DNA from 2 places in the Clostridium paraputrificum AGR2156 genome. Region 1 is predicted to be linked to the other one. Evidence: a T-box and tRNA genes for the amino acid it is inferred to sense, from the RefSeq annotation. Region 1 holds a T-box; the other holds one or more tRNA genes.
The links. The T-box of region 1 lies ahead of G594_RS0110200 (glycine--tRNA ligase). A T-box ahead of a tRNA ligase gene usually reads a tRNA of that ligase, here a tRNA-Gly.
Positions count from the first base shown of each region.

Region 2: it encodes a tRNA-Gly, which carries the amino acid that the T-box ahead of G594_RS0110200 (glycine--tRNA ligase) is inferred to sense. The anticodon was not compared.

Region 1 covers NZ_AUJC01000009.1:2,120-6,551, forward strand. Annotated here, with positions in the region: gene murD (UDP-N-acetylmuramoyl-L-alanine--D-glutamate ligase) at 1-752, opposite strand, end outside; gene G594_RS0110200 (glycine--tRNA ligase) at 953-2,353, opposite strand; T-box leader at 2,406-2,574, opposite strand; gene G594_RS0110210 (LURP-one-related/scramblase family protein) at 2,691-3,194, shown strand; tRNA gene G594_RS0110215 (tRNA-Asn) at 3,225-3,299, opposite strand; tRNA gene G594_RS0110220 (tRNA-Asn) at 3,324-3,398, opposite strand; gene lysS (lysine--tRNA ligase) at 3,549-4,432, opposite strand, start outside.
Region 2 covers NZ_AUJC01000001.1:635,165-639,596, reverse strand. Annotated here, with positions in the region: gene thrS (threonine--tRNA ligase) at 25-1,956, opposite strand; T-box leader at 2,013-2,225, opposite strand; tRNA gene G594_RS0103045 (tRNA-Leu) at 2,352-2,435, shown strand; tRNA gene G594_RS0103040 (tRNA-Gly) at 2,441-2,515, shown strand; gene G594_RS0103035 (HNH endonuclease signature motif containing protein) at 2,565-2,969, opposite strand; gene G594_RS0103030 (hypothetical protein) at 3,184-3,858, shown strand; tRNA gene G594_RS0103025 (tRNA-Lys) at 3,923-3,998, shown strand; gene G594_RS0103020 (Na+/H+ antiporter NhaC family protein) at 4,073-4,432, shown strand, end outside.

The DNA.
Region 1 (4,432 bases):
CTCTTAGAACTAAACTCTCTTACCTCTCCATTTGCTTCTTTTTCAAAAGCATATGTTATTTCATTTTCTCTATTTACTACTAAAACTTCATTATCTTCTTGGTATAAGAATATATTTTTCTTTGAATCTATATACTCTTGCATATCTTTATGCATATCCAAGTGATTTGGAGCTAAGTTAGTACAAACCGCCACATCTATAGGAGAGTTCATTGTCATAAGTTGAAAACTAGATAACTCTAGCACAACCATATCTTTTTCATCAATTTCTTCAATTTGAGCAAATAATGGTGTACCAATATTTCCTCCAACCCAAGTTTTATACCCTTCTTCTATTAGTAACTTAGATATTATAGTAGTTGTTGTTGTTTTTCCATCGCTACCTGTTACTCCATATATTTTACCCTTACAGTATCTAACAAACTCTTCCATTTCAGATGTTATATACGCACCTTCATCTTTAGCTTTAACTAAAGCTTCACTATCAATTCTCATTGATGGTGTTTTAAATACCACATCAAATCCTGTTAATCTATCTAGGTACCCTTCTCCAAGTATTAATTTAACCCCTAATTCTTTAAAATCATCAGCTATATTCCCTAGAGTCTTCTCATCTTTAATATCAAAAGCTGATACATCTGCACCAAGTTTAACCAAAAACTTAATTAAAGGAATGTTAGAAACGCCTATTCCTACTACAGCAACCTTTTTATTCTTTATAAATTCCTTAAATTCACTAAAATTCTTCTTCATCCTAAATCCTCCATAAAACATCAACTTTTTATATTATCTAATATATTATTCTTATTTAAGTCTGTCCCATTTCTTTCTAATTATAACACTTCTAATTATTTTGTTCTACAAACGTGAAACTCCTTTAATCACTCCACTTTTTACACTCACATCTTCTAATGAACATAAAAAGTGGAGTTATATAATAACTCCACCTTAAATTAAAACTCTAAACTTTTTGCTATATAACTTTGTAAATCACTTATCTTAATTCTTTCTTGTTCCATGCTATCTCTATCTCTTACAGTTACAGCACCATCTTCTAATGTATCAAAGTCTATAGTTATACAATATGGTGTACCTATTTCATCTTGTCTTCTATATCTCTTCCCTATACTTCCCGCTTCATCAAAATCAACGTTAAAGTACTTACTTAACTCTCCATAAACCTCTAGAGCTTTATCAGAAAGCTTTTTTGATAAAGGTAATATAGCTGCTTTAAATGGAGCTAACGCTGGATGGAAGTGCATTACAACTCTTGAATCCTGCTTATCTTCAGTTGATAAATCTTCTTCATCATAAGCATCAACTAAGAAAGCTAAAGCAACTCTATCTGCACCTAATGATGGTTCTATAACATAAGGTACATATTTATCATTTGTTTGAGGGTCTAAATAAGACATATCTTGACCTGAATGTTCTTGATGCTTCTTTAAATCATAGTCAGTTCTGTCTGCTATTCCCCATAATTCTCCCCATCCAAATGGGAATAAGTATTCTATATCAGAAGTAGCTTTAGAATAAAATGATAATTCTTCTTGTGCATGATCTCTCATTCTTATATATTCTTCTTTTATACCTAAGTTCAATAAGAACTTCCAACAATAATCTCTCCAATATTCAAACCATTCTAAATCTGTTCCTGGCTTACAGAAGAATTCTAATTCCATTTGTTCGAATTCTCTTGTTCTGAATGTAAAATTACCTGGGGTAATTTCATTTCTGAAGGACTTACCTATTTGTCCTATACCAAATGGTACTTTCTTTCTTGAAGTTCTTTGAACAGACTTAAAGTTAACAAAAATACCTTGAGCTGTTTCAGGTCTTAAATATATTTCATTTTTTGCATCCTCAGTAACCCCAGCAAAAGTTTTAAACATTAAATTAAACTTTCTGATATCAGTGTAATTTAACTTGCCGCACTTAGGACATACTATATTGTTCTTTTCTATATACTCTTTTAATTGGTCATTTGACCAACCATCTGCAGATGCTACCTCTACTCCTTGTTCTGTCATATGATCTTCAACTAACTTATCTGCTCTAAATCTAGCTTTACACTCTTTACAATCCATTAACGGGTCCGAAAATCCACCAACATGCCCTGATGCTACCCATACTTCTTTATTCATTAATATAGCACAATCAACTCCAACATTATATGGACTTTCTTGTATGAACTTCTTCCACCAAGCTTTCTTTACATTATTTTTAAACTCTACGCCTAATGGACCATAATCCCATGCATTTGCTAATCCTCCGTATATTTCTGAGCCTGGGAATATGAACCCTCTACTTTTACATAAAGAAACTATTTTTTCCATAGTCTTTTCTACTGTCATATCTATACCTCCTAATTTATTTTTTTGTAAATAAAAAAAGCTATATCAACCATAAAGGGACGAAAAACATTTTCCGCGGTTCCACCCTTCTTGGCAATAAGCCCTACTTTCATAACTGCGCACTCAAGAGTTCCTTTCATAAAACACTCATAGTGATTCTCACCAAATATCACCTCTCTAAAATGAAGCATTATACTACTCTTCTCTATCAACATGCCTATTTAATTATATATTCATTTTATCAAAAGAGTTTTATATGTCAATACCAAAGGTATATCATATATATTTATATTTTTATATAATAATTGTATAAACGAAAATGTAAGGAGAGAGTTTTATGAAATACATCTTAAATCAAAGACTTATATCTATTGGCGACGACTTCACTATATTAGATGAAAACAAAGACAAGGTTTTCAAGATAGATGGCAAAGTTTTAACTATAGGCGAAAAATTATACTTTTCGGATTCAAATGATAACAAAATATTTAAAATTAAGAAAAAACTATTACGCTTAACAGAAACATACATTATTGAAAAAGACGGAGACATATATGCAACTCTAAAAAAAGATTTAATAAATATCATTAGAGATAAGTTTGAGATTGAAACACCATATGGAACCATAAAAGTAAAAGGGAATTTTATTGACTATGATTATACATTTAAAATTAACGGAAATGAAATAGGTAAAGTTTCTAAAAAACTTATTTCTATAAGAGACAAATATATAATTGATATAAAAAACTTTAATGATCACGCCTTAATTTTGGCATCCGCTGTGATAATAGATATGATATGTCATAATAAAGATGATAAAGACAACAAAAAAGAAAAATAAAAAAAGCGATAACTGTTCATCGCTTTTCTTTGGCTCCGCGAAGAGGACTCGAACCTCCAGCCTATCGGTTAACAGCCGAGTGCTCCACCATTGAGCTATCGCGGAATATCAGTATAATGACGATAAAATTGGCTCCGCGAAGAGGACTCGAACCTCCAGCCTATCGGTTAACAGCCGAGTGCTCCACCATTGAGCTATCGCGGAACGTCATTACATTAGATATTATATCAGCTTTATCTATAAATGCAACACTTTTTTTAAAATAATTTAAATATAGTAGTATTTACGAAAAAAACAGAGCATTTTAAAGATAGGAAAGAAAAAGGAGTTGATTCAATCAACTCCTTTTTTATGTTAATTATTTGTTTGTGGTTTCATTGTTGGGAACAATAATACATCTCTTATTGATGGTGCATCAGTCAAGAACATTATTAATCTATCAACACCAAATCCTAATCCACCAGTTGGAGGCATACCTGTCTCTAGAGCGCTCATGAATTCTTCATCAATCATATACGCCTCATCATCTCCAAGCTCTCTTTCTTTAGCTTGTTGTTCAAATCTTTCTCTTTGAACTATTGGATCATTTAATTCAGAATACGCATTACAGATTTCTCTTCCAAATACAAATCCTTCAAATCTTTCAGTAAACATTTCGTTTCCTCTCTTCTTCTTTGTAAGAGGTGAAATCTCTACCGGGTAATCCATAACAAATGTAGGTTGTATCATGTGCTGTTCTGCAAACTCTTCATAAAGAGCATTTAATACTTCGCCCTTCGTTACAGTATTTAATGGTTTCGGGAATTCTAAATGCTTTTCCTTTGCAATAGCTTGTGCTTCTTCATCAGATGCAATAGCATTAAAATCTATCCCTGCATATTCCTTAACAGCATCAACCATAGTTATTCTTCTCCATGGTGGCTTAAAGTCAATTTCTGTTCCTTGGTACATAACCTTAGTTGTACCATTTACTTTTTCGCAAACATACGCCGCTAAGTTTTCCATAATTTCCATCATATCATTATAATCAGAATAAGCTTCATATAACTCTATCATAGTGAATTCAGGGTTATGTCTTACAGACATACCTTCATTTCTAAAGTTTTTACCCATATCATAAACTTTTTCAAATCCACCAACAATAAGTCTCTTTAAATAAAGCTCAGTAGCTATTCTAAGATACATATCAATATCTAATGTATTATGATGTGTTATAAATGGTCTAGCTGCTGCCCCAC
Region 2 (4,432 bases), on a different contig from region 1:
TTTAGTGTAACAGCCCCATCTTTACTATCTTTCTTTGTTTGCTATCTCTTCAAGAATTCTAGCTTCAAAGTCTGCATATGCTATGCTTCCTTCATCACCATTCTTTCTACTTCTAACAGCAACAGCATTGTTTTCAGCTTCTTTTTCACCAACAACTAAGATATAAGGAACTCTTTCTAATCTAGCTTCTCTTATCTTATATCCTATCTTTTCAGCTCTGTAGTCAGCTTCAATTCTAATTCCCTTATTTCTAAGAGATTTAACAATAGATTCAGCATAATCATTATATTTATCTGATATTGGTAAAATCTTGGCTTGAACTGGTGCCATCCAAGTTGGGAATGCTCCAGCATACTTTTCGATTAAAGTAGCAATTGTTCTTTCATAGCATCCAATTGATGATCTATGAATGATGTAAGGAGTTTTCTTATTACCATCTTTATCGATGTAAGTCATATTAAATCTATCTGCTAATGCAAAGTCAATTTGAACAGTTATAATTGTATCCTCTTTTCCGTGAACATTTTTACATTGAATATCAAGCTTTGGACCATAGAATGCAGCTTCACCAGCAGCTTCAACATATGGAATTCCAATATGATCTAAGATATTTTTCATTATAACTTGAGTTTCTTCCCAAGCTTTAGCGTTGTCTATATATTTAATCTTATCTGTTGGATCCCATTTAGAGAATCTGTAAGTTATATCTTCAGAGATTCCTAAAGTATCCATAACATAATTAATTAAATCAACAACTCCTTTAAATTCTTCTTCAAGTTGTTCAGGAGTAACAATTATGTGACCTTCAGATAAAGTGAATTGTCTAACTCTAGTTAATCCATGCATCTCTCCTGATGATTCATTTCTGAATAGAGTTGAAGTTTCAGCATATCTTATTGGAAGGTCTCTATAGCTGTGTTGTTCTGCGTTATATATAGTGAATTGGAATGGACAAGTCATTGGCCTTAAAGCCATAACTTCATCATCTTTTTCTTCATCACCTAAAACAAACATACCATCTTTATAGTGAGACCAGTGACCAGACACTTTATATAAGTCACTTTTAGCCATATATGGAGTCTTAGTTAAAACATATCCTCTTCTTTCTTCTTCATCTTCAATCCATCTTTGAAGAGTTTGGAAAAGTTTAGCTCCTTTTGGCATGAATAGTGGAAGCCCTTGACCCACATTTTCATGAGTTGTAAATATTCCAAGTTCTCTTCCTAATTTGTTGTGATCTCTCTTTTTAGCTTCTTCTAAAGCTTCTAGATGAGCATCTAAGTCAGCTTTCTTTAAGAATGCAGTACCATATATTCTAGAAAGCATCTTATTCTTCTCATCACCCTTCCAGTATGCACCGGCAGTTCTAAGAAGCTTGATTGCTTTTACATTTTTAATTGACATTAAGTGTGGACCAGCGCATAAATCTGTGAAATCCCCCATTTTGTAGAATGAAATAACTTCATCTTCTGGTAGGTCATTTATTAATTCAACTTTGTAAGGTTCATCTGCCATTAGCTTTAAAGCCTCATCTCTTGGAAGTTCAAATCTTTCTATAGCTGGATTTTCCTTAATTATTTTTTTCATTTCTTCTTCTAATTTTTCAACATCTTCAGCTGAGAAAGCGATATCTCTATCGAAATCATAGTAGAATCCATTTTCAATTGATGGACCAATAGCAAGTTTTGCTTCTGGGAATAATCTTTTTACAGCATAAGCTAAAACGTGAGATATACTGTGTCTTACAGCATCCTTACCTTCTTGAGAATCAAATGTGCATATAGCAAGCTCCACATCTTCATTAACAATATGACGAAGGTCTACAACTTTTCCATTAATAATACCGCAACATGCGTTTCTAGCTAATCCTTCGCTAATAGATTTAGCTATATCAAGTACTGATAGTCCGGCTTCAAATTCTTTCACTGAACCGTCTTTTAAAGTAACTTTAATCATTTTTATATCTCCTTCCAAATTCTTTTCAAAAATAAAAAAACTCCGTTCTCTAAAAATATAGAGACGAAGAAATATCCGTGGTTCCACTCTAATTACCTATAGAAATATATTATAGGTCACTTAAGTTTATCGTAACGTGATAAATACGGACTTTATTAGAGTCACTCAGAGGTGGTCTTCAGTTATGATCATTTAAAGATACTTCCAGCTAATGTATCCTCTCTCTGAAAATGAAGTTAATAACTTACTCTTCTCTTCAACGTTTTAAAAATTATATTTTATTAATTAATTATAATTATTTAATTTTTAAATGTCAACATTTATAAAGTTTCAATATTATAGTATATAGGTATTGATTTCTATAGCATACAAATTGTATAATATTGGTATAAGATGCAGATGTGGCGGAATTGGCAGACGCACTAGACTTAGGATCTAGCGCCTTAGGCGTGGGGGTTCGACTCCCTTCATCTGCACCATTTATGCGGAAATGGCTCAACGGTAGAGCGCCACCTTGCCAAGGTGGACGTTGCGGGTTCGAATCCCGTTTTCCGCTCCAAACCTACACTTATAAAAAGCTCTAGCAAAAATGCTGGAGCTTTTTATATTCAATAAATTTCTTCAAGTAGTTTTTGAATTTTTATATTTTCAATCATTTCTTCGGTGTATAAAGTCCCACCCATGAGATATAATATAATATCTTCTTTCTTATAACCTTCTTTATACAGACGCAAATCTTTAGTTATACGTTTTGCAACATTTAAAGAAAAATTTAAAGTGTTACTTAACTCTTTTATTGTATAGAAATTTTTGTTAAGAAGCTTAAGTAATTCTTTTTGTAGTTCTAATTTATATTTTAAATCTATTTCAATAGAGTGATGGGGTCCATTTTTACCACGATGGTGTTCATTACAAAGGTATTTATAGTTAATTTCTATATCTAAACCGCCTTCACTTCTATGAACTATATGGTGTATATCAGCTGGCTTATTACATATTTCACAAAAGAACAATAACATACCTCCTTATTCAATATGTACTCATTATATAATAAATTAAAAACAACTTCAATTTTGTAAAAAATTTCAATTAAAATTATTAAATAACAGTATGAATAGTAATTCAAATACATATTTTATAATAACGTGTAAACACGTAGTATGGTATTGATAAAGGGGTATATCTTACTATATAATATATTATATAAAGGAAAGAAAGGTGATAAGGGTGAGACAAAACTATAACTCCTTTAAGTATTGGGAATCATTAATTCATGAAAATAAAACAATAAGAGGTCATATGTTTATGGATAATCCACCAAAGGAAAAGTCACTTTATATTCATACCTTGATATTTTCAAAAAATAATGGTATTGATAATATCTATGCATATTTTCCTGATGCGAAAGTGCTACTTGGATATATTCAATATTCTTTCTTGCAAGAAGCTTTTTATAAATGGATATATGGTAAAGATAGGATAATAATTAATATCCCATCACTTCCCGTTGATAAAATTATAAGAGATGGATTATCGAAGGGGAAAATATCAAAGAGTGAAGCACAATTAATGTTGAGTCACTATACAAGAGTATCAAAAATGTGGGATCTACCAAAAGATAGAGTTATACCTGAATTGATTAAGTTCAGTAGAGAGTTTAATAAAACTTGGTATGGTGATAATAAAGAATTTTTATATTTAAAGATATTTAGAAATCCAGAGGAGCTTGGTAATTTTATTGTAGATTCTACTATGTTAACTAATGATGAAAATACATTTATAAGTAAGACTGGTGTAACAGTAAGTGAATGGAAGAAAATATGTAGTGAAGCAATAAAAAATAAATTGAGCGCAGAGAAGTTTAAAGAAATATTGCAAAAGAATTTGTCAGAAGTTATATAAAAAAATAATATTATAGCATCTTGACCATAAAAAAGTTGGATGCTATAATATTTTATGTAAATAAGCGCTATTAGCTCAGTTGGTAGAGCACCTGACTCTTAATCAGGGTGTCCCGGGTTCGAATCCCTGATGGCGCACCAAATGAAAGGAATCTAGTTATAGATTCCTTTTTTTCTTGTATAATAAAAGAGACTTAATTTGAGAGGAGAAATATATGAAAACAAAAGGAAAAGTTTCTGCATTATTACCGTTAGCAGTTTTTTTAATAGTTTACGCAGGAACATCAATTATAGCAAAAGACTTTTATGCAGTGTCAGTGATAGTACCATTTTTAATATCTGCCATAGTTGCTTTATCAATGAATAAAAAAAGAAAATTTGAAGATAAGATTCAAGATTTTTGTAAGGGAGCAGGAAATCCCAATGTTATATTAATGATTTTTATATTCGTATTAGCAGGAGCGTTTGCACAAGTAGCTAAGGCTATGGGAGCTGTTGATTCAACAGTAAATTTTGGACTTTCAATTTTACCTACAAGTATACTTGTACCAGGTGTATTTATAATAGCTTCATTT